DNA from 2 places in the Streptomyces sp. NPDC044064 genome. Region 2 is predicted to be linked to the other one. Evidence: riboswitches for the same ligand, from Rfam matches in the RefSeq annotation. Region 2 holds a riboswitch; the other holds the start of a gene.
What was found. Region 2 has a riboswitch for glycine ahead of gcvP (aminomethyl-transferring glycine dehydrogenase). Riboswitches for the same ligand answer to the same signal wherever they lie in the genome.
Positions count from the first base shown of each region.

Region 1 (11,779 bases), on a different contig from region 2:
CCAGCGGGGTCGGCTCCGCGGCGATCCAGGTCGTCCGACGGGCGGGAGCCGTCCCGATCGTCACCACCCGCACCGAGGCCAAGCGGCAGCGGCTGCTCGGCCTCGGCGCGGAGCACGTGATCGTCAGCGCCGACGAGGACGTGGTCGAGGAGGCCAGGCGACTGACCGGCGGGCGGGGGGGGTGTCTCTATGTCCTTCGTCAAGGACGTGGTGTTGGGTTTGAAGCGGTTTTGGGTGGTCATGCGGCGAGGGTGACGGCGGGGGTTCTTGACTCGTAGAACGTGCCGTCGCGGAGCATGGCGAACAGGACGCTGATGCGTTGGCGGGCAAGCCGGAGGAGGGCTTGGGTGTGCGTTTTGCCGCGGGCTCTTTGCCGGTCGTAGTAGGTGCGTGAGGCGGGGTCGGCGTTCATGCAGGCGAAGGCGGAGAGGAACATGGCGCGTTTGAGCTGCCGGTTTCCTCCTCTAGGTGCGTGTTCGCCGTGGATCGAGGTCCCGGACGACCTTGTTGTGGGGGCGAGGCCGGCGTAGGAGGCGAGGTGGGCGGCGCTGGGGAAGCCAGTCCCGTCGCCGACGGTGACCAGCAGGACGGCGGCGGTCCTGACTCCGACTCCGGGCATCGAGGTCAGGACCGGGTGAAGAGGGTGGGCCTCCAGAAGGGTGCTGATCTGGGCCTCCAGGGCCCGGCGCTGGTCGTGGACCGCGGCGAGCGAGCGGGCCAGCGACGGGATGACCACGTCGAGGGTGCCGGTTCCCGGGACCACGACGGTCTGTTCGTCGAGGGCTGTGAAGACGTCGTCGATCAGCCTCTGTGCCATCCGCGGGGCCTTGGGGCGGATCACTTCGACGAGTCTGCGGCGTCCGGCTTTCCGCAGAGCGTTGGGGGATCCGTATCGCTCGAGGAGCCAGGTGACGGCGGGGTGGTCCAGCCGTGGGCCCAGGACTCGCTCCAGCGACGGGTGGAACTGGGTCAGCAGACCGCGTATCCGGTTGGAGGTGCGGGTGGCTTCCGCGGCGAGGTCCTGGTCGAAGCCGGTCAGCACGGTCAGCTCGGCGGTGATCTCGTCGGTCAGCTCCAGAGACCGCAGGGTGTGGGGCATGGTGCGGGCGGCGTCCGCGATGACCGCTGCGTCCTTGGCGTCGGTCTTCGCCTCTCCCGGATAGAGGTCGGCGATCCGTCGCATCGCGAGTCCGGGCAGGTAGGCGACCTGGCAGCCGGCGTCGCGGGCGACGGTCAGAGGCAGGGCGCCTATGGATGCGGGCTGGTCCACGATGACCAGGACGGTGCCGAACTTGGCTTTGAGCTTGTCGAAGACGGCCCGCAGCTTCGGCTCGCTGTTGGGCATCGGCTTGTCGAAGACCTTCTTCCCGGCCGGGGTGAGTCCGTGGCCGTGGTGGGCGGTCTTGCCGACGTCCATCCCGAGGAAGACGCCCACGCCTTCGGTGTCTAACATCGCACCCTTTCCAGGTGGTTGACCGTACCGGCCTCGGCAATGGCACCGTGCTCGCGCATCCACGTTATGCAGACCTGCCGCCCACGTCTCTGCCCGGCATTGCGCCGGACTGGGCGGTGGCCGGGTCTCTCATCAGCGTCTCCGACGGCACCTCCCAGGCCCGGCGACACCACCCCCCAGGTCATCCATTCGACAGAGGGGACACAGTCATACCGGGCCCGGAGGCCAGCGGCCCCATTGCAGGACCGCGAAAAACATAACGGGGGCATCGTCCTCGATGCGATCGGCGGCGACGGCTTCGCGGAGCTGGGCGGCGCGATCGTCCGGGACGGGACCCTGGTCTCCTGCGGCTGGCTCGACGAGCGGCCCATCCTGCTGCCCCGGCAGTGGCCGCTCACCGTGCACGGCTACGCCAACATCGCCCTCACCGGCAGCGTCGAAGGCCGTCGGCGCGCCGCCCACTACCTCGCCTCCGGCCTAGCCGACGGCACCCTCCGCCCGGTCCTCGGCGAGGTCTTCGACGGTCTCGACCGGATCCGGGACGCCCACCGTCTGATGGAGTCCAACCGGCACACGGGCAAGATCGTCGTACGGGTCTGAGGACGTACCGCGAGGGGGCGCCCGCCTGGCCCAGTCACCGGAATACTCCCGTTCCCCCCGAGGTTGTCGCCGACGACTGACGTATGCACATGCATCGACCCGGAAGGCTCTGTCATGAAGATCGGCATCATCGGCGCGGGGAACATCGGCGGCAACCTGACCCGGCGGCTCACCGCCCTCGGCCACGACGTGTCCGTGGCCAACTCCCGTGGCCCCGAGACCCTGAAGGAACTGGCCGAGGAGACCGGCGCGACCCCGGTCCCGGCGGCGGAGGCCGCCAAGGGCGCCCAGGTCGTCGTGGTCACCGTTCCCCTCAACCGGGTCCCGGACCTCCCCGCCGGCCTGCTGGCCGGGGCGGCCGAGGGCGTCGCCGTGATCGACACCAACAACTACTACCCGCAGCAGCGCGACGGCCGGATCGCCGGCATCGAGGACGAGGGCCTGACCGAGAGCCGCTGGACCGAACGGCACCTCGGACACCCCGTGATCAAGGCGTTCAACGGCACCTACGCCCAGGACATCCTCGACCGTCCCCGCCCGGCCGGCGACCCCGAGCGCATGGCCCTCCCGGTGGCCGGCGACGACCGGGCCGCCAAGCAGGTCGTCCGCGACCTCATCGACGAACTCGGCTTCGACACGGTCGATGCGGGCGGCCTCGACAATTCCTGGCGCCAGCAGCCGGGCACCCCGGTGTACGGCCTGCAGGCGGGCCTGGAGGCCGTGCGCGACGCCCTGGCGGAGGCGTCCCCGGAGCGCCCGGCGGACTTCCGCGGCTGACGTCCGGGTCGCCCGGCCGCACGGGCCTCGTCCTCGCCGGCGACGCAGGGCTCAGTCGCCGGCGGCCCACTCCCGCAGAGCGCTGCGGTCGGCGAAGGCGGCCACGTTCTTGTCGTGCGGCTCGCTGCTGTACTGGTGGAAGCGCCACTTGGCCTGGATGCGGGGGTGGCCCGCGCTCACGTAGTCGGCGATCCAGAGGCCGTCGCCGGCGTACGAGGTGACGTCCACGTTCAGCCAGTACTCCCGGTTGGCGTAGAGCAACACCTTGTTGTGGGGGCGGAGTTCCTTCACCGTGCGGATGAACAGGTCCTTCTCCGCGTTGCTGGCGTGCGAGCCGTCGCTGGTCGTCTCCCAGTCGACGGCGAGCAGGTCGCCCGCCCGCTCGGGGGCGTGCCTGACGAAGTACTCGGCCTGGGCGGCGATATGACCCGGCCACAGGAAGTGGTAGTAGCCGACGACGAGTCCGGCGTCGCGGCCGTGCTTGGCCTGGGCGGCGAGTCTCGGGTTCACGTACGAACGCCCCTCCGTCGCCTTGATGAAGACGAAGGAGAGGCCGTCCGTGTCGTACGACGACGACTGGTACGCGCTGACGTCGATGCCGTGCAGCATGAGGGGACTCCCTTGAGTGCCGGTGGGGGGACAGGAGTTGACGTGTTTATGCCCCACCTTGGCACGGGAGATCCGCCGTTGCAGCCGAAAAGTCAGCTCCGGGGCGTCACCGATCCCAGGACCGACGCCGACTTGGCCGACCAGTCCGAGGTGATGATGCTCGCGTGGTCCTTGGCCAGCAGGGCGAGCCGGGCGGCGACCTCGGCGTCCGTGGGATCGGTCGAGGAGATCGCGGGGGATACGCCGTCGGCGCCCGTGGTGATCAGGATGTAGTGGTTCGCGGAGTAGAGCGAGGTGTCGTAGCCGTTGTTCACGTACGTCGCCGCGTCACCGTCGAAGAACACGAACCAGGGCCTGATCGAGGCGTCGTAACGGCTGGTGCGCGGGTCGCCGTTCGCGGCGCCGAGCACGGCCGGGAAGGCCTGTGCCTCGCCGATCCTGCCCGCCGCGTACAGGTCGCGGAGGTGGTCGCCGTACTCCTCGTCCGTCCAGTAGTGGTCGAACGGGTTGGACTGCTCCACCGTGCCCGGGATCAGCTCGAAGAGGAACTTGCCCCGGAGGGAGTCGCGGGAGGGCCAGGCGTCGGCCTTGGCCGCCGCGTCCAGGGAGGAGTACGTCCCGCCCAGCAGGTCGGACGGCTTGTACACGCTGCTGCCGAGCTTCTGCGACACCAGGGTGTCGAACTCGTCCGGGCCGAGGCCCCCCTTGCCGTTGAAGCCGACCTTCATCTCGACCTTGAACACGATCGGCGGGTGGTCGGGGTGCAGCTGGTTCCAGGCCGCGATGTTGTCCAGGCAGCTGCCCAGATCCTGGTTCCGGCTCTTGCTGTACAGCTCGCCCGGCGTCTTCGCGGCCTCGCAGTTGTTGTTGTCGCCGAACGGATTGCTGTGACTGACGCGCCAGCGATGGCTGATGCTGTCCACGTACACGTCCAGTTCGAGCAGCGAGGCGCCCGAGTCCAACGCCTGTGCGAAGTAGGTGTACTTGGCCTTGTCGTACGCGTTGTGCGTCCCGATGGCCGTCGTCCCGGAGAACTTCGGCTCCGCCCCATGGGCACTCGCCGGCACCGCCATCAGCAGGGCGGCGGCACCCAGGAACACCCCTGCCCGTCTCACCACACGAACCGCGCGCATGTGTGAACTCCCCTTCGCTGTCGCTGAGTTGGCGGCAGCGTAGGAGAGATCGGTTACTGAACGGTAGCCCCTGGAGGAACATCGGCCTCGCGAAGTGGGCGTTTTTCAAGCGCAGTTGAACACGGGCAGTGGAAACCGGAACCGGACGTCACGCGGGAGAGCCGGCCGGCGGGGGAGGGGTCAGCACTCGATGATGTTGACGGCCAGTCCGCCCCGGGCCGTCTCCTTGTACTTCACGCTCATGTCCGCGCCGGTGTCCTTCATGGTCTTGATGACCTTGTCCAGGGACACCTTGTGGGAGCCGTCGCCGCGCATCGCCATCTTCGCGGCCGTGACCGCCTTCACCGCGGCCATGCCGTTGCGCTCGATGCAGGGGATCTGGACCAGACCGCCGACGGGGTCGCAGGTGAGGCCGAGGTTGTGCTCCATGCCGATCTCGGCCGCGTTCTCGACCTGCTCCGGGCTGCCGCCGAGGACCTCGGCGAGGGCGCCGGCAGCCATCGAGCAGGCGGAGCCGACCTCGCCCTGGCAGCCGACCTCGGCGCCGGAGATGGACGCGTTCTCCTTGAAGAGCATGCCGATCGCACCGGCGGCCAGGAGGAAGCGGACCACGCCGTCCTCGTCGGCGCCGGGCACGAAGTTGATGTAGTAGTGCAGGACCGCCGGGATGATGCCGGCCGCGCCGTTCGTGGGGGCCGTGACCACGCGGCCGCCCGCCGCGTTCTCCTCGTTCACGGCCATCGCGTAGAGCGTGAGCCACTCCATGGCGTGCGCCAGCGGGTCGCCCTCGGCGCGCAGCTGGCGGGCCGTGACGGACGCGCGGCGGCGGACCTTCAGACCGCCGGGCAGGATGCCCTCGCGGGACATGCCGCGCTGCACGCACTCGCGCATCACGCGCCAGATCTCCAGCAGGCCGGTCCGGATCTCCTCCTCCGTGCGCCAGGCCCGCTCGTTCTCCAGCATCAGCGAGGAGATCGACAGACCCGTCTCCTTCGTGAGGCGGAGCAGCTCGTCGCCGGTGCGGAAGGGGTACTTCAGGACGGTGTCGTCCAGCACGATGCGGTCCGCGCCGACCGCGTCCTCGTCCACGACGAAGCCGCCGCCGACCGAGTAGTACGTCTTGGAGAGCAGTTCCGTGCCCGCGGCGTCGTACGCCCACAGCGTCATGCCGTTGGCGTGGTACGGGAGCGCCTTGCGGCGGTGCAGCTTCAGGTCGGCGCCGAAGTCGAACGCGATCTCGTGCTCGCCGAGCAGGCTCAGCCGCTTGGTCGCCTTGATGTCCTCCACCCGCTGGTCCGCGTTCTCCACGTCCACCGTGCGCGGCGAGGCGCCCTCCAGGCCGAGCAGCACCGCCTTGGGCGTGCCGTGGCCGTGGCCGGTCGCGCCGAGTGAGCCGTACAGCTCGGAGCGTATCGACGTGACGGATTCCAGCACGTCCTCGTTGCGCAGTCGCCGGGCGAACATGCGCGCCGCACGCATCGGGCCGACCGTGTGGGAGCTGGACGGGCCGATGCCGATCGAGAACAGGTCGAAGACCGAGATGGCCACGGGGAACTCCTCAATACGGGGGGTGGTGCTCAGGGTGTGGTGCGGGGTGGGCACCGCCCGGCACCGCGCGCGTCTTCTGTGTCCAGTGTGCGCGGTGCCGGGGTACTTCGGACTTACTTGTTCAGACCGGGGTACAGCGGGTGCTTGTCGGCCAGGGCCTTGACCCGGGCCTTCAGGGCCTCCGCCTCGGCCTCACCGAAGGGGGAAGGCGCCTTCAGTGCCTCGGCGATCACGTCCGCGACCTCGGCGAAGTCCTCGGCCGTGAAGCCGCGGGTCGCCAGGGCGGGCGTGCCGATCCGCAGACCCGACGTGACCATCGGGGGGCGCGGGTCGTTCGGGACGGCGTTGCGGTTGACCGTGATGCCGACCTCGTGGAGGCGGTCCTCGGCCTGCTGGCCGTCCAGCTCGGACTCGCGCAGGTCCACCAGGATCAGGTGCACGTCGGTGCCGCCGGACAGGACGTTCACACCGGCCTCGCGGGCGTCGGCCGCGGTCAGCCGTTCGGCGAGGATCCGGGCGCCCTCCACCGTACGGCGCTGGCGCTCCTTGAAGTCCTCCGAGGCGGCGACCTTGAAGGAGACCGCCTTGGCCGCGATCACGTGCTCCAGGGGGCCGCCCTGGAAGCCCGGGAAGACGGACGAGTTCAGCTTCTTCGCGAAGGCCTGCTTCGCGAGGATGATGCCGCCGCGCGGGCCGCCGAGCGTCTTGTGGGTCGTGGAGGTGACCACGTCCGCGTACTCGACCGGGTTCGGGTGGAGACCGGCGGCGACCAGGCCCGCGAAGTGCGCCATGTCGACCCACAGGTAGGCCTCGACCTCGTCGGCGATCCGGCGGAACTCGGCGAAGTCCAGCTGGCGCGGGTATGCCGACCAGCCCGCGATGATCACCTTGGGGCGGTGCTCCTTGGCCAGGCGCTCGACCTCGGCCATGTCGACCAGACCGGTCTCGACGTCCACGTGGTACGCGACCACGTTGAACTGCTTGCCGGAGAAGTTCAGCCGCATCCCGTGGGTCAGGTGGCCGCCGTGCGCCAGGTCCAGGCCGAGGATGGTGTCCCCGGGCTGGGCCAGCGCGAACAGGGCCGCCTGGTTCGCGGAGGCGCCGGAGTGGGGCTGCACGTTGGCGTACTCGGCGCCGAACAGCTCCTTGATCCGGTCGATGGCGATCTGCTCGGCGACGTCGACGTGCTCGCAGCCGCCGTAGTAGCGGCGGCCCGGGTAGCCCTCGGCGTACTTGTTGGTGAGGACCGAGCCCTGGGCCTCCATCACCGCGAGCGGTGCGAAGTTCTCGGAGGCGATCATCTCCAGGGTCGACTGCTGGCGGTTCAGCTCGGCGTCGACCGCGGCGGCGATCTCCGGGTCCAGCTCGTGCAGGGGCGTGTTCAGGACAGTCATACGGCTACGACTCCTCAGCCGGCGGTGAAGGCGGTGTACTCGTCGGCGGAGAGCAGCTCGGCCGGCTCGTCCGTGATGCGTACCTTGAACAGCCAGCCGCCCTCGAAGGGGGCCGAGTTGACCAGCGACGGGTCGTCGACGACGTCCTGGTTGACCTCGGTGATCTCACCGGTCACGGGGGCGTACAGGTCGCTGACCGACTTGGTCGACTCCAGCTCACCGCAGGACTCGCCCGCGGACACCGTGTCACCGACCTCCGGGAGCTGGACGAAGACGACATCGCCGAGCGCGTTGGCCGCGTGCTCCGTGATGCCGACCGTCGACACGCCGTCCTCGGCGGCCGACAGCCACTCGTGCTCCTTGCTGTAGCGCAGCTGCTGGGGGTTGCTCATGGCCTGAATTCTCCTGTACGCGCGGGAGTGCTGATGAATGGGGGACTGCTGGGACTGCTGAGGAGCAGGTGAATGTGCGCAGCGTCACGTCCTTGGGACGGACCGCGCTCAGTGTCTACTTCTGGCGCTTGTAGAACGGCAGCGCCACGACCTCGTACGGCTCGTGGCTCCCGCGGATGTCCACACCGACGCCCTCGGTGCCCGGCGCAGCGTGCGCCGCGTCGACGTACGCGATGGCGATGGGCTTGCCCAGGGTGGGAGAGGGGGCGCCGGAGGTCACCTCGCCGATCACCTCGCCGCCCACGACGACGGAGTACCCGGCGCGCGGCACGCGGCGGCCCTCGGCGATCAGACCGACGAGCACCCGCGGCGGGTTCTGCTCGGCCTTGGCGGCGGCCTCGGTGAGCGCCTCGCGGCCCACGAAGTCGCCCTCCTTCTCGAACTTGACCACCCGGCCGAGCCCGGCGTCGAACGGGGTCAGGGACGTGGTCAGCTCGTGCCCGTACAGCGGCATGCCCGCCTCCAGGCGCAGCGTGTCCCGGCAGGACAGGCCGCAGGCCACCAGGCCGACGCCCTCGCCGGCCTTGGTCAGCGCCTGCCACAGCTCCACGGCGTGCTCGGGCTTCACGAACAGCTCGAAGCCGTCCTCGCCGGTGTAGCCGGTGCGGGCGATCAGTGCGGGGACGCCGGCCACCGTGCCGGGCAGGCCCGCGTAGTACTTCAGGCCGTCCAGGTCGGCGTCCGTGAGGGACTTCAGGATGCCGGGGGACTCGGGGCCCTGGACGGCGATCAGCGCGTACGCGTCACGGTCGTCGCGCACCTCGGCGTCGAAGCCCTCGGCGCGCTCGGTCAGCGCGTCCAGCACCACCTGGGCGTTGGAGGCGTTGGCGACGACCATGTACTCGGTCTCGGCGAGGCGGTAGACGATCAGGTCGTCCAGGATGCCGCCGTCGGCCTGGCAGATCATGGTGTAGCGGGCGCGGCCGACACCGACCGAGGCGATGTTGCCGACCAGGGCGAAGTTCAGCAGGGCCGCCGCCTCGGCGCCGGTCACGGTGATCTCGCCCATGTGGGACAGGTCGAAGAGGCCGGCCCTGGTGCGCACGGCCACGTGCTCGTCGCGCTCGGAGCCGTAGCGCAGGGGCATGTCCCAGCCCGCGAAGTCGGTCATCGTCGCACCGAGCGAGCGGTGGAGGGCATCCAGCGCGGTGTGACGGAGTTCGGTACTGCTCATCGGTCGGTCGTCTCCCAAGGCATGACTGGCGAGGTCGTTCCTCCCCATCTGTCATCGGAACCTGAGAGGTTCGCCGAGACCGCCACAGGGACGACCACGGCTTGCACCTTGGGTGGAGCCACTGACACAGCGGCCCGCTTTTCAGATGTGCCTCGCCCGCGCGGTAACGGGGCCTGAGAGATTCAAGGGAGGGACTTGCTCCTTCGGCGTCCCAGCGAAGGCTGCTGGGAACTCTCCCGCGCGGATTCAAGCGGCCGGTATGCAGTTGGCGGGCACATCATTGCACGCCTTGCCCCCACCCGTCAGGGCCCGCATCTGTAACCGACCTGTGGCAGTACGCGCACCGAACCACTGGACGCGGCGCATTACCTTCTCTTTACATGTGATGGGCATGGGATTGCCAAGCACACAGGGGAGGACGATCACGGTGAACAGGACCTCGGCCTACGCCACCACCACCGGCATCGCGGTGCCCGGGCAGCCCTCCGCCCCGGCCCGCGAGCGCTGCGCCGACCGCCCGGCCCCGGTCGTCCGCGACCTGCGCGAGCGCGGGGGCCGCAGCCCGCACGCCCTGCTCTTCGGGCCCGGCGACCTGGTGGTGATCACCGGCCTGCCCGGCAGCGGCAAGTCCACGCTGATGCACCGCGCGGTCCCCGGTCACCGCATCGACTCCCAGGACGCCCGTGACCGCTGGGACGACCGCATGCCCCGCTTCCTTCCCTACGCGCTCTACCGCCCGCTGGTCCGCCTCGCCCACTACGCCGGACTGCGCCGGGCCCTGCGCACCGGCGAGGGAGTCGTCGTGCACGACTGCGGCACCCAGTCCTGGGTGCGCTCCTGGCTGGCCCGCGAGGCCCGCCGCCGCGGCGGCACCCTGCACCTGCTCCTTCTCGACGTCACCCCCGGCACCGCCCGTCGGGGCCAGCGCGAGCGCGGCCGCGGCGTGTCCCGGTACGCCTTCGGCCGCCACCGCCGTACGACCGCCCGGCTGCTGCGCGCGGTGGAGCGCGGCGAGCTGCCCGCCGACTGCGGCTCCGCGGTGCTGCTGGACCGGGACGCGGCGGACGTCCTGCACCGCATAGCCTTCACCGGCTGATCGGACCGGTCGCCGTCACAGGCACCCGCTAGCCTTTTGCTCCACAGCATGGTTCCCAGCAGGCGGTAGGCAGATGGACTTCCCGGCGGACATTCCCGCGGACTTCCCGGCACAGACGCACCCCCACCCGCACGGCGGTTGGCCCGGCAACGAGCTGGAGGAGGTGCTCTCGGCCTCCCTCGGCATACCCTCCGCGGGCGGCCGGATCATCGAGGTGCTGGGCCGGAGCTTCCTCTGGATCCCCCTGCCGAACGGCGGCGGCCCGCAGAGCGGCCCCCTGGACCTGCCCACGATGGAGATCGAGGGCCAGGTGTACGTCCCGGTCTTCAGCTCCGAGGAGCAGCTCCGCCAGGCGGCCGGCCCCCACATGTCGTACACCGTCGCCCCGGCGGTGGAGTTCGCCCGCGGCCTGCCCCCGCAGGTCGGCATCGCCGTCAACCCCGACGGCGTGGTCGGCGTCCCGCTGCCGCCCGAGGCGGTGGCCGAGCTGTGCCGCGCGGGCCGCACCCCGCTGGACGGCCCCGGTTCCGGCGGCCGGGTCCGCCTCTTCGAGCCCGACTGGCAGGACGACCCGGTCGACTTCCTGGCCGCCGCCTCCGCGGAGTTCACCGCGACCGGCGTGGTCGTCACCGCCCGCCGCTGCCTCGCCGCCATCGAGACGGGCGACCCCGTCATGTTCGTGGGCGTGGAACTCTCCCAGTGGGAAGGCGATCTGCGAGCCCTCCCCCTGGACGCCCTCGGCAAGGCTCTCGGCAAAGTCCCGGTCAAGTGGCCCGTCAACCTGGTCCTCCTCGACGTGGCCCAGGACCCGGTGGCCGACTGGCTCCGGGCGAACGTGCGCCCCTTCTACCAGTCCGGGCACTGAAACCACCTGAAGGGCGCGGGGAACTGCGCGAGAACCCACCACGTACCCGCACCCGCGAACGGACACAAGGCCCCGAGCTACTGGGCGCTTAAGCTGTCTCCACATGCGGGGCACTCCACAAGAAGGGCAAGACAGGTGAGCGCGAGCCCAAGCGGCAGCGTCGAGCACATGCTGCGCCAGGTCACCCCCGGGCGCTACGACGCCTACGAGGCACTGCTGCGCGCCCTCGCCACCCCCTCCTCCGGCCAGATCTGGATGCTCCTGTGGCACGGCCAGGCCGGCTCGCCCGACGCCCAGTACGGAAACATGGAGGTCGAGGGCTTCAGCTACGCCCCCTGTGTGACCTCCGCCCAGGAGCTCTCGGCGAGCGGCTGGAACCGCTCCTACGAGGTGGTCGACGGACTGGACGTGGCCCGCACCCTCTATCCCGACCACTTCGGGCTCTGGCTCAACCCGCACGCCCAGGGCGGCGGCGTCGGCATCCCCTGGCTGGACCTGCGCCGCATCGCCACCGGCCTGGACCGTCAGCCGGCCGGCCCCCTGCGGCTGTCCGAACCCGGCATCGAGATCTCGCAGTTCTACGCCCTGCTCGCGCAGAACGCCCACCGCACCCCGGCCCTGCGCTCCCTGCGCCGCGCCTGGGTGCAGCCCGCGCTCGGGGCGCCCTACCTCGCCATC
Region 1 covers NZ_JBWKFN010000024.1:107,577-119,355, reverse strand. Annotated here, with positions in the region: gene AC07DS_RS32815 (zinc-binding dehydrogenase) at 1-278, shown strand, start outside; partial or broken gene AC07DS_RS32820 (helix-turn-helix transcriptional regulator) at 1-4, opposite strand, end outside; gene AC07DS_RS32810 (IS110 family RNA-guided transposase) at 239-1,453, opposite strand; gene AC07DS_RS32805 (zinc-binding dehydrogenase) at 1,691-2,053, shown strand; gene AC07DS_RS32800 (NADPH-dependent F420 reductase) at 2,168-2,830, shown strand; gene AC07DS_RS32795 (GH25 family lysozyme) at 2,882-3,439, opposite strand; gene AC07DS_RS32790 (phosphatidylinositol-specific phospholipase C domain-containing protein) at 3,532-4,572, opposite strand; gene AC07DS_RS32785 (L-serine ammonia-lyase) at 4,753-6,120, opposite strand; gene glyA (serine hydroxymethyltransferase) at 6,234-7,514, opposite strand; gene gcvH (glycine cleavage system protein GcvH) at 7,529-7,906, opposite strand; gene gcvT (glycine cleavage system aminomethyltransferase GcvT) at 8,022-9,140, opposite strand; glycine riboswitch at 9,179-9,291, opposite strand; glycine riboswitch at 9,292-9,389, opposite strand; gene AC07DS_RS32765 (AAA family ATPase) at 9,568-10,236, shown strand; gene AC07DS_RS32760 (enhanced serine sensitivity protein SseB) at 10,310-11,101, shown strand; gene AC07DS_RS32755 (enhanced serine sensitivity protein SseB C-terminal domain-containing protein) at 11,270-11,779, shown strand, end outside.
Region 1: another riboswitch for glycine. It lies ahead of gcvT (glycine cleavage system aminomethyltransferase GcvT); the one in region 2 lies ahead of gcvP (aminomethyl-transferring glycine dehydrogenase).

Region 2 (11,779 bases):
GCTCAGTCCTCGTACGCGTCCAGCGGCGGGCAGGAGCAGACCAGGTTGCGGTCGCCGAAGGCCTGGTCGATCCGGCGCACCGGCGGCCAGTACTTGTCGGCGGCCGAGACACCGGCCGGGAAGACGGCGTCCTCGCGGCTGTAGGCGTGCTTCCACTCGCCACCGAGCGCGGCCGCGGTGTGCGGGGCGTTCGCCAGCGGGTTGTCCTGCGCCGGCCACTCGCCGGAGCCGACCTTCTCGATCTCCGCGCGGATGGCGATCATCGCGTCGCAGAACCGGTCCAGCTCGGCCAGGTCCTCGGACTCGGTCGGCTCGATCATCAGCGTGCCTGCCACCGGGAAGGACATGGTCGGCGCGTGGAAGCCGTAGTCGATCAGGCGCTTGGCCACGTCGTCCACGCTCACACCGGTCGCCTTGGTCAGCGGACGCAGGTCGATGATGCACTCGTGCGCGACCAGGTTGCCGGGGCCGGTGTAGAGCACTGGGTAGTGCGGCTCCAGGCGCTTGGCGACGTAGTTCGCGGAGAGCACGGCCACCTGGGTGGCGCGCTTCAGGCCCTCGCCGCCCATCAGGCGGACGTACGCCCACGAGATCGGCAGGATGCCCGCGCTGCCCCAGGGCGCCGCCGAGATCGGGCCGACGCCCGTCTCCGGGCCGGCCGCCGGCTGCAGCGGGTGGTTGGGCAGGTGCGGCGCCAGGTGCGAGCGGACCGCGACCGGGCCGACGCCGGGGCCGCCGCCACCGTGCGGGATGCAGAAGGTCTTGTGCAGGTTCAGGTGCGAGACGTCGCCGCCGAAGTGGCCCGGCTTGGCGAGGCCGACCAGGGCGTTGAGGTTGGCGCCGTCGACGTAGACCTGACCGCCGGCCTCGTGCACCTGGGCGCAGATGTCGGCGACGTGCTCCTCGAACACACCGTGCGTGGACGGGTAGGTGATCATCAGGACCGCCAGCTGGTCGCGGTATTGCTCGATCTTGGCCCGGAGGTCCTCGACGTCGATCTCGCCGTCCTCGGCGGTCTTCACGACGACGACCTTCATGCCGGCCATCACCGCGCTGGCGGCGTTGGTGCCGTGCGCGGAGGACGGGATCAGGCAGACGGTGCGCTGCTCGTCGCCGTTGGCCCGGTGGTAGCCGCGAACGGCCAGCAGACCGGCCAGCTCGCCCTGCGAACCGGCGTTCGGCTGGAGCGAGACCTTGTCGTAGCCGGTGACCTCGGCGAGACGCTCCTCCAGCTCGCGGATGAGCGTGAGGTAGCCCTCGGCCTGCTCGGCGGGCGCGAAGGGGTGCAGCTGGCCGAACTCGGGCCAGGTGACGGGCTCCATCTCGGTGGTCGCGTTGAGCTTCATGGTGCAGGAGCCCAGCGGGATCATGCCGCGGTCGAGCGCGTAGTCGCGGTCGGCCAGCTTGCGCAGGTAGCGCAGCATGGCGGTCTCGGAGCGGTGCTCGTGGAAGACCGGGTGGGTCAGGAAGTCGTCGCTGCGCAGCAGCGCCTGGGGCACGGAGTCCGCGGCCGTCACGTCCAGCGCCTCGATGTCGCCCTCGACACCGAAGGCGGACCAGACGGCGGCCAGCTGGGCCCGGTCGGTGGTCTCGTCACAGGCGAGGGAGACGTGGTCGGCGTCCACGAGACGCAGGTTGACCCCGTTCTCCAGGGCGGCGGCGGCCACCTCGGCGGCCTTGCCGGGCACGCGCGCGGTGAGGGTGTCGAAGTAGGCGCCGTGAACGATCTCGACACCGCCGGCCTTCAGACCCTCGGCGAGGATCGTGGCGTAGCGGTGGGTACGGCGGGCGATGGCGCGCAGCCCCTCGGGGCCGTGGTAGACGGCGTACATGCCGGCCATCACGGCGAGCAGCACCTGCGCGGTGCAGATGTTGCTCGTGGCCTTCTCACGGCGGATGTGCTGCTCACGGGTCTGCAGCGCGAGGCGGTAGGCCCTGTTGCCGTCGGCGTCGACGGAGACGCCGACCAGACGGCCGGGCAGGCTGCGCGCGAACTTCTCGTGCACCGCCATGTAGCCCGCGTGCGGCCCGCCGAAGCCCATCGGCACACCGAAGCGCTGGGTCGTGCCGACGGCGATGTCCGCACCCAGTTCACCCGGCGAGGTCAGCAGGGTGAGGGCCAGCAGGTCGGCGGAGACGGTGACGAGGGCTCCCAGCTCGTGCGCCTGGTCGATGACCGGCTTGATGTCGCGCACGGCACCGGAGGCGCCCGGGTACTGGATCAGCACGCCGTTGATCTCGCGCGCGGCGATGTCGGCCGGGATGCCGTCGCTGAGGTCGGCGACGACGACCTCGACACCGGTCGGCTCGGCACGCGTCTCGATGACGGCGATGGTCTGCGGCAGCGCGTCCGCGTCGACCAGGAACAGGCCCTTCTTGTTCTTGCCCATGCGCCGGGCCAGCGACATCGCCTCGGCGGCGGCCGTGCCCTCGTCCAGGAGAGAGGCGCCGGACGTGGGCAGACCGGTGAGGTCGGCGACCATCGTCTGGAAGTTCAGCAGCGCCTCGAGGCGGCCCTGCGAGATCTCCGGCTGGTACGGCGTGTAGGCCGTGTACCAGGCCGGGTTCTCCATGACGTTGCGCAGGATGACCGGCGGGGTGAAGGTCCCGTAGTACCCGAGCCCGATCATCGAGCCGAGCACCTGGTTGCGGTCGGCGAGCGAGCGGAGCTCGGCGAGCACCTCGGCCTCGGTACGGGCACCCGGCAGATCGAGCGCGTCGGCGTTCTTGATCACATCCGGCACCGCGGCGGCGGTGAGCTCGTCGAGCGAGCCGTAACCGACGTGCGCGAGCATCTTGGCCCGCGCCTCCTGGTCGGGTCCGATGTGGCGCTGTTCGAAGGGGATGCCCGCTTCGAGCTCGGAGAGCGGAGTGCGATGGGCGGTCATTGCGGAGGCCTCCTGGTCAGACGCGACCTTCGAGGGGCACCACGGCGGTTGCCCCGACGGCCTCCCCCTCTGTCATCAAAACCTGAGAGCTTCACCGGGCGCCCGAGGGTCCCGGCTTTCACCGTCGGTGAGGGCGGGAGCCGTCGACACCCGCCCTGCTTTCCAGAGTGACCTCGTCCGTGCGGTACGTGAGCCTGAGAGATTCCGGGGAGGATTTGCTCCTTCGGCGCCTCCGAGGTGGTCGGAGGACTCTCCCGCACGGGGTCAGCAGCCGCTGTCAGCCTACCAGCGAGGTCAACGCATGGGCCCTCGAGTGGCCGCCTCCTTGAATGTGCTCTTTTGTAGTGCTTACGGATGAGTTGCGACCAAGTGGAGGGAGAGGGACCGTGCAGACCGAAATCGATCCGCGCAACCTGATCGGCCGCAAGGCGTTCGACCGCAATGGCACCAAGATCGGCACCATCGACGAGGTGTACCTCGACGATGCCACGGGCGTGCCCGAGTGGGCGGCCATACGCACCGGCCTGTTCTCCCGGGACGCCTTCGTCCCCCTGGAGCCCAGCGAACTGGTGGAGGGCTCCCTCCGGGTCCCCTTCGACCGCGCGCTCATCAAGGACGCCCCCGACTTCGGCGTGGGCCGCCACCTCTCCCCCGAACAGGAACTCCAGCTCTACCACCACTACGGCCTGGACGCGGCCGCACCTCCCTCGGTACCGGACCACGACTTCGGCAAGCTGGCGGGCACGGAAGAGGTCTGATCCCCGGCCGGGGGCAGGTGGGCGACGCCGGTTCCCGCAACCAACGGCAACGGCTCGGCCGGCTCCAGCGCAGGATCGTCGACGAAGAACGTACGGACCCGCCCCGGCTCGGACTGTGGTGTCTCGAAGCGGACAGTGACCCGCCCCAGGCCGCTGCCCTGCACCCAGCCGTGCCCGTACTCGGCGTGCCGCACGTCGTAGCCGGCACGCCACTGCCGCTCGGCGGGCTCCGGGCGCTCCTCCACGGCGTCGGGCAGGGCCTCCTCCGACGCCTCCGCTGCCGCGGCCGCGTCCCGCTCGCCGGCCGCGGCCTGCGCGAACAGGTCCTCCTGGGTGTAGTCGGCGAGCCCCGAGACGCCCACGCCCAGCAGCCGTACCCCACCCGTGGTGTCCACGGACTCCAGCAGCCGCGCGGCCGCCTCCCTGATCACCGCCGGATCGTCGGTGGGGCCGCGGAGCGTCTCGGAGCGGGTCAGCGTAGAGAAGTCGTACCGCCGGACCTTCAGCACGATGGTCCGCCCGGACAGCCCGGCCCCCCGCAGCCGCACCACGCACCGGTCGGCGAGCCGCTGCACCTCCAGTCCGACCCGCAGCCGGTCATGGATGTCCACGTCGTAGGTGTCCTCGACCGACACCGACTTGGTCTCCCGCTCGGCCACCACGGGCCGGTCGTCGTGCGCCAGCGCCATGGCGTACAGCGCGTGCCCGTGCGCCTTGCCGAGCATCCGGACGAGTTCGTCCTCGCCCGCCTCGGCCAGTTCCTCCACGGTCGTGATCCCGGCCCGCCGCAGATGGTCCCCGGTCGCCGGCCCGACCCCGGGCAGCGTCCGCACCGACATGGGGCCCAGCAGCGCCCGCTCGGTCCCGGGCTCGATCAGCACGAGCCCGTCGGGCTTGGCCTGCTCCGAGGCGATCTTCGCGAGCATCTTGGAGGCGGCCAGCCCCACCGACCCGGTCAGCCCCGTGACCGTCCGGATGTCCGCCCGCAGCTTCGTCCCGGCCAGCCGCGCCGAGGCCTCGTCCCAGGCCGCTGCCCCGGCCTCCAGATCGACGAACGCCTCGTCCAGGCTCAGTGGCTCCACCAGCGGCGACAGCGCCCGCAGCAGCGCCATGACCTGCTCGCTGACCGACTTGTACAGGGCGAAGCGCGGCACGAGATACGCGGCGTTCGGCGCCAGCCTGCGGGCCTGGGCCATCGGCATCGCCGAGTGGACCCCGAAGACCCGGGCCTCGTACGACGCGGTGGCCACCACTCCGCGCGGTCCGAGTCCACCCACGACGACGGCCTTCCCGCGCAGGCTCGGCTTGGACGCCTGCTCCACCGAGGCGAAGAAGGCATCCATGTCGAGATGCAGGATCGTGGGCGCGTTTCTCACATCTCCGATGCTGCACCACGCCACTGACAACGCGGACCCCCGAAGGGGCGCCGTCAGACCGCCCGGTTGCGGCGCCTGGCCAGCTCGTCCGCCGGGTTGTTGCCGACCAGGGTCTCCCCGGTGTCGATGCGCTCGCCGTGCAGTTGGGAGAGCGCGCTTTCCACGTCCCGCCAGACCACACCGACGGCGATGCCGAAGATCCCCTGACCGCCCTGGAGCAGGGCGTGGACCTCGTCGGGCGAGGTGCACTCGTAGACCGTGGCGCCGTCGCTCATGAGCGTCATCCGCTCCAGGTCACGGAAACCGCGTTCCCGGAGGTGCTGTACGGCCGTACGGATGTTCTGCAGCGAGACCCCGGTGTCCAGGAACCGCTTGACGATCTTCAGTACGACGACGTCCCGGAAGCTGTACAGGCGCTGCGTGCCCGAGCCGTACGCGGGCCGCACGCTCGGCTCGACGAGGCCGGTGCGGGCCCAGTAGTCGAGCTGCCGATAGGTGATTCCGGCGGCCGCGCAGGCGGTGGGCCCGCGATAGCCGATCTCTTCGGACGCCATGGACGTCGCCCCTCCGCCGTCGGGCACCACCGTCGGTCGTTGTGAGGCGCGGTCGACCGCGCTGCCGGGCTGGGGGTACCCCCTGTCCGAACGCAGCTGAGAACCCGGGGGAGGGTACGGACCGCTCTCCCCGAGTCGTCCGGGGGCACCCCCAGCCGTACCGTCGCCGCTGATTCTCACGCCGACCTCCGTCCTTGACCTGCCTTCTCGACGGTAGGCAGTCACCAGGGGTGCGTCAACGATCGCCACACTCGGCACGCCGAGTGATAATCACCCTAGGAGTGGTTTCCCGTGCCCCACCGCGGGGAAAGGCTAGCCGAATGCTCCGGCGGTGGGCCGTAGGACGCTCTCAATGGCCGGTGGCAATTGCCACGGCGCCGGGGCCCGGCGAACCGCCGACCGGCCGGTCAAAGACCCGCGGGCCGCCCGGCCGGCCCCCGTCTCACTGGCTGCTGGTGCCGAAGTCCTCGGGCGAGATCTGGTCGAGGAACTCGCGGAACTTCTCCACCTCGTCCTCCTGCTCGTCCGGGATCGCGATGCCGGCGTCGTCCAGCACCGTGTCACTGCCGTAGATCGGCGTTCCGGTGCGCAGTGCGAGCGCTATGGCGTCCGAGGGACGCGCGCTCACCTCCACCCCGCTGGCGAAGACCAGCTCCGCGTAGAAGACGCCCTCACGCAGATCCGTGATGCGTACTTCGGTCAGCTCCTGGCCGACGGCCTCCAGCACGTCCTTGAACAGGTCGTGGGTCAGCGGTCGCGCGGGGGCCATGCCCTGCTGGGCGAAGGCGATCGCCGTCGCCTCCCCCGGCCCGATCCAGATGGGGAGGTAACGGTCGCCCCCCACTTCGCGCAGGAGCACGATCGGTTGGTTCGAGGGCATTTCCACCCGGACACCTACGACATCGAGCTCGTTCACACAGCAACCCTAGGCCGTGCCCGGGACGTTTGGGTAGTCGGGCCGGGAACAGGTGCCCGATCCGGACCCTGGAACCCACGCCGCTCAGGGCAGCCGGACACCCAGAGCGATCTGCACCAGCGCGCCGTGCAGCTTCACCGTGAGCGCCGCCAGCTCCTTCGCCCGGGCCTCGGCATGAGCCCTGGTCTGCGGGTTGCGGTGGCGCTTGAGAGGGGCCACCACCTGGTCCACGAGCCCCGCCTCGCGGTCGGCGGCGGCCTTCATCACCCGAAGGTGGCGCGGCTCGATCCCGAACCGCCCCAGCTCGGCGATCAGCGAGGCCACGGTGACGGCCTCGGAGTCGTACGCCCCGTCCTCCAGTGGGGCGATGAGCCCGTACGACTCCCACTCCTCGAGGTCGCCCTCGGCGATGTCGGCGGCCGCCAGCAGCGCGGCCCGCCCGATCCGGGCGACCGTGGGCCGCTCGAGCGGCTCCAGCACGTCCTCGCCGGTGCGCTGGCGCCCGACCAGGGGCAACTGGACGGCCTCGCCCCGCTCCATGGCGTCCAGGTGCTCGCGGATCACCTTGAGCGGCAGATAGTGGTCCCGCTGCATCCTCAGGACATGCGCGAGGCGCTCGACGTCACCGGCACTGAACTTCCGGTACCCCGAAGGGGTCCGCTGCGGCTCGACGAGGCCCTCCGACTCCAGGAAGCGGATCTTGGAGATGGTGACCTCGGGGAACTCGTCACGCAGTGCGTTCAGCACCGCGCCGATGCTCATCAGCCCACTGCCCGCGGCGGCGGTACCGCTTCGGGCACCGCCGCTCGGTGTTTGAAGCATGGACCTTCCCTGGGGTCCCCCCGGACGGAGTCCGGGGGGTCAGATGCCCTGCCGGCTCGAGTAGAAGACCAGCCGGTACTTGCCGATCTGCACCTCGTCACCGTTCGACAGAGCGACCTGGTCGATCCGCTCGCGGTTGACGTACGTGCCGTTCAGACTGCCCACGTCGGCCACCGTGAACGAGCCGTCCGGGGAGCGCCGGAACTCCACGTGCCGACGCGAGACCGTCACGTCGTCCAGGAAGATGTCGCTCTGCGGGTGACGGCCGGCCGTGGTCAGGTCGCTGTCCAGCAGGAAGCGGCTGCCCGAATTCGGACCCCGGCGCACCACCAGCAGCGCCGAGCCCATCGGCAGGGCGTCGACCGCGGCCTGCGCCTCGGGCGAGAGCATCGGCATGGCCGTCTGGCCGGTCACCTCGGCGTCGTAGGCCTCGAGACCGGAGATGGAGATCGTGGACGTGGTCTCGGACGCGCGCTCCGGCGCCACACCGGGCCGCAGCGGCGCACCGCAGTTGGAACAGAAGCGGGCGTTCTCCGCGTTGCGGTTACCGCACCTCGTACAGACCAGGACCGACATGGACGGATCCTCCGCAGGGGCGTTGGACGCATACGGGTCGGAGGCAAACCCTCCACCCGCACTTGAGGTTGACGGTTGCCCGAAACCTATGCCGCCGGACTGGGCAGGGTCAACAGACGCCGCGCCCTGACCTCCGGAAATGTCACCGCCCGGACCAGCGACCTGGTCACGGAACAGCGGGCGCTGGCCCTCTGCGTCAGGCTGTGCGCGATGACGAGCGGTCGCGTTGTCGCTACCCTCTCGCGCGCTCTTGCCGAACAACTTCGCAAACAACTTCACGGGCGATTCCCCTTGACCGAAACAGACCCGCCCGTGGGGCAGGACGAACCCTGATTGCCTACACCGGCCGACCCGGACACCCTCACAACGTCCGTATCCACCAGACAGTTTCCACCACGCGCCACTCCTTCGGTGCGCCGACCCCCCGCAACCTCATGCCCCTGCCGGACGTCCCCCATGCACCACCGGTTCACTGGGAGGACGACCGAGCGTAGTCAGGCTGCTTCGCCTGTCGCAAGGCGTCCACGACGATCTTGCTCGATCGCTCGACGGTCGCCGTGGCCTGCTCCTTCTCCAGCGTCTGCACCACGCCTCCAGGAATGTTCAGCGCCGGCTCGAGATCCTGCGGCTTGCCGATGACCTTGAAACGATAGGGAGCGTTGATCTTGTTCCCGTCGACGCTCACGGTCTTTCCGGAGTCGGTGAAGTAGCTGCCCGCGACCACCCGTACTCCGTCGACCTCGATCGCCTCCGCGCCGGCCGCGCGCAACTCCTGGATCGTGTCGAGCAGCATGTCCGCCTTGACCGTCCCCTTCGTGTCCTCGATCGTCATCGTGATGCCGGGACCCTGCGCGGCCACGGTGCCCGCCAGAATGCCGAGTTGTCTCTCCTTCTCGGCGGTCTGCCGGCGCGCCTCCGCGGCCTGGTCGGAACTGCTCTGCAGCTCCTGGCGCTGCTTCTCGAGTCCCTGCTTCTCGTCCTCAAGACGCTGAGTACGGTCATCCAGTTCATCGAGGATGCGAACAAGATCTTCCTGACGGGCTCCGCGCAGCGCGCTGTCGCTGTCGCTGTTCGACGCCACCTGCACCGCCAGGCCGAAACCGAGGCCGAACAGCAGCAGCGCGACGATGAGTTGGGCCCGGGTCACCCGCGGCGGCCACACCCCCTTGACCAGCCGCTGGCGCCCGGTGAGCTGCGGCTCGGCACTCTCGGCGGGCACCTGCTCGGGCTCGGCGGCAGGGGCCGGCACCTCGTCGGGCAGTTCCTTGCGCAGCCTGTTCTCCGGCTGCTCTTCCTGGTTGCTCATCCGCCTCACGCCCGGAAGACGTGCCGCCGGATCGCCGCGGCGTTCGAGAAGATCCGAATACCGAGAACGACCACGACACCCGTGGACAGCTGGGCACCCACGCCCAACTTGTCGCCCAGGAAAACGATCAACGCGGCCACGACCACGTTCGACAGGAACGACACCACGAAGACCTTGTCGTCGAAGATGCCGTCCAGCATGGCCCGCAGACCACCGAACACGGCGTCCAGCGCCGCCACGACGGCAATCGGCAGATAAGGCTCGACGACCGCCGGAACCTCAGGCCGGACCAACAGGCCGGCCACGACTCCCACGACGAGGCCCAGTACGGCGATCACGATGTGCCCTTCTCAGTCTTCTCGGCGTTCGGCTGTGCTGTGCGTACGATCACACTCGGTGCGGCGGGCAACCGGACGTCACTCTGCGTGGAGATGGTGGCGCGGATGCCGAAGTTCTGCTCCAGGGCATGCAGATACAGCCCGTCCGCGCTGTTCTGGAACCCGGTGCTCAGCTGCCCACCGTCCCCCACCGCCAGCACCGTGTACGGCGGCACCAGCGGCCTGTTGTCGACCAGTATCGCGTCACCCGCGGCCCTGATCGCGGACAGGGCCGTCAGCCGCTGTCCGTTGATCGAGACGGCCTCGGCCCCCGAGGCCCACAGCCCGTTGACCACCCGCTGCATGTCCCGGTCGCGCAGCCGCCCGGTGTCGGAGAATCCGGAGGTCTCGCGCGGATTGTCGGTGCCGTCGCCGCCTGTGCTGGCCTCCTTGGCGTCGTCGACCACGAGCTTCACCCCGGGGCCGTGCACCGCGGTGGCGCCCGACAGAATGCCCACCAGGTCCGCCCCGGAACCGCCGCCGCTCTGCTTCAGCGCCGCCCGCTGGCGGCCGCTGACGTCGTCGCGCAGCTTGTCGACATCACTTTCCAGGCTGTCCGCGGCCGCGGTCTCGCGGTCGATGCGGTCGATCAGCTCCTGGCGCTCCTTGGCCACCACGGGCGCCGCCACCCGCGCCTGGGCCGCTCCGACGGTCACGACCAGCGCCGCGAGCACCAGCCCGGCCGCCAGGCCCAGCTTCGCCCTGAGGGTCTTCGGCAGCCCGCCCTCGATGCCCTGGGACCTCTTCCGGGCGGCGGCCTCGGCATACCCGTCGTCGAGGCTGTGGTCCATGACGTTGGTGATCAACGACATGGAAGCGTCCGGACGCCGCGCCCGAGGGGGGCTGCTCCGAACGGGGGGTTGCTGCGGCATGCCGCACATCGTCGCATGTCGCGCGCAGTACCTCCGAATGGCCCCACCGGCGTGCCGGACAGGCCCCCTTGGGGACACTTGTCCGGCACGCGCGTGTGCTGTGGCTTTTGCCGCCCGGAGCTGGCGGTTCTACCGCCCGGCGCTGTCCACCACGGCGGACCACTCGTCCAGCAGGGCCTGCGCCGAGGCGTCGTCGGGCCCCTCGGCCCACAGATGGGTGACGGCCTCGGCGGGGTCGGGCAGCACCATCACCCAGCGGCCGTCGGTCTCCACGACCCGGACGCCGTCCGTCGTGTCGACAGAGCGATCACCGGCCTCCTCGACGACACGCCGCATCACCAGGCCCTTTACGGCCCACGGGGTCGCCAGGTCCCGCTTGAGAACGTGCGCCCGCGGAATCCGCGCGTCGATCTGGCTCAGTGTGAGCTGCGTGCGCGCCACCAGCCCGATCAGCCGTACGAAGGCAGCCGTGCCGTCGTAGACGCCGCTGAACTCGGGGACGATGAACCCGCCCTTGCCGTCACCGCCGAAAATGGTGCCCTCTTCGCGTCCCACGCGCGTGAGGTCGTCCGGAGACGTGGTCGTCCACTCGACCTGCGTGCCGTGGTAGGCGGCCACCTGCTCGGCGATCCTGGTCGTGGTCACCGGCAGCGCCACACGTCCGCTGCGCCGCTCGGCGGCCACCAGGTCCAGCATCACGAGCAGCGCCCGGTCGTCCTCGATGATCCGGCCCTTCTCGTCCACGAGCGACAGCCGCTCGCCGACGGGGTCGAACCGGACACCGAACGCGGCCCCCGAGGACGCCACGATCTCACCGAGGCGCACCAGCCCGTTGCGGCGCACCTCGGCGGTCTCCGTGGGCCGGGACTCGTCAAGACCCGGATTGACGGTCAGCGAGTCCACACCGAGCTTGCCGAGCAGGCTGGGCAGGACCAGACCGGCGCTGCCGTTGGAGGCGTCGACGACCACCTTCAGGCCCGATTCCGCGATCCCCGTGGTGTCCACGTTGCGCAGCAGCGAACCGGTGTAGGAGTCGAAGACGCTCGCCGGGAAGTACAGGTCACCGATCTCACCGGGGAACGCCCGGCGGTACTCCTGCCTCGCGAACACCCGGTCGAGCTTGCGCTGACCGCCCTGCGACAGATCCGCGCCCTGCCCGTCGAAGAACATGATGTCGACGGAGTCCGGCACACCCGGCGAGGTCCGGATCATGATGCCGCCGGCACTGCCCCGCGCGGTCTGCTGCCGGGCCACGGGAAGCGGTACGTTCTCCAGGTCCCGTACGTCGATGGCGCTGGCCTGGAGCGCGGAGATCACCGCACGCTTGAGGGCGC
Region 2 covers NZ_JBWKFN010000062.1:2,538-14,316, forward strand. Annotated here, with positions in the region: gene gcvP (aminomethyl-transferring glycine dehydrogenase) at 3-2,888, opposite strand; glycine riboswitch at 3,061-3,155, opposite strand; gene AC07DS_RS45925 (PRC-barrel domain-containing protein) at 3,275-3,646, shown strand; gene AC07DS_RS45930 (DNA polymerase IV) at 3,568-5,022, opposite strand; gene AC07DS_RS45935 (MerR family transcriptional regulator) at 5,076-5,756, opposite strand; gene AC07DS_RS45940 (bifunctional nuclease family protein) at 6,019-6,492, opposite strand; gene ftsR (transcriptional regulator FtsR) at 6,577-7,314, opposite strand; gene AC07DS_RS45950 (FHA domain-containing protein) at 7,354-8,169, opposite strand; gene AC07DS_RS45955 (DUF881 domain-containing protein) at 8,360-9,196, opposite strand; gene AC07DS_RS45960 (small basic family protein) at 9,202-9,534, opposite strand; gene AC07DS_RS45965 (DUF881 domain-containing protein) at 9,531-10,454, opposite strand; gene AC07DS_RS45970 (sugar phosphate nucleotidyltransferase) at 10,575-11,779, opposite strand, start outside.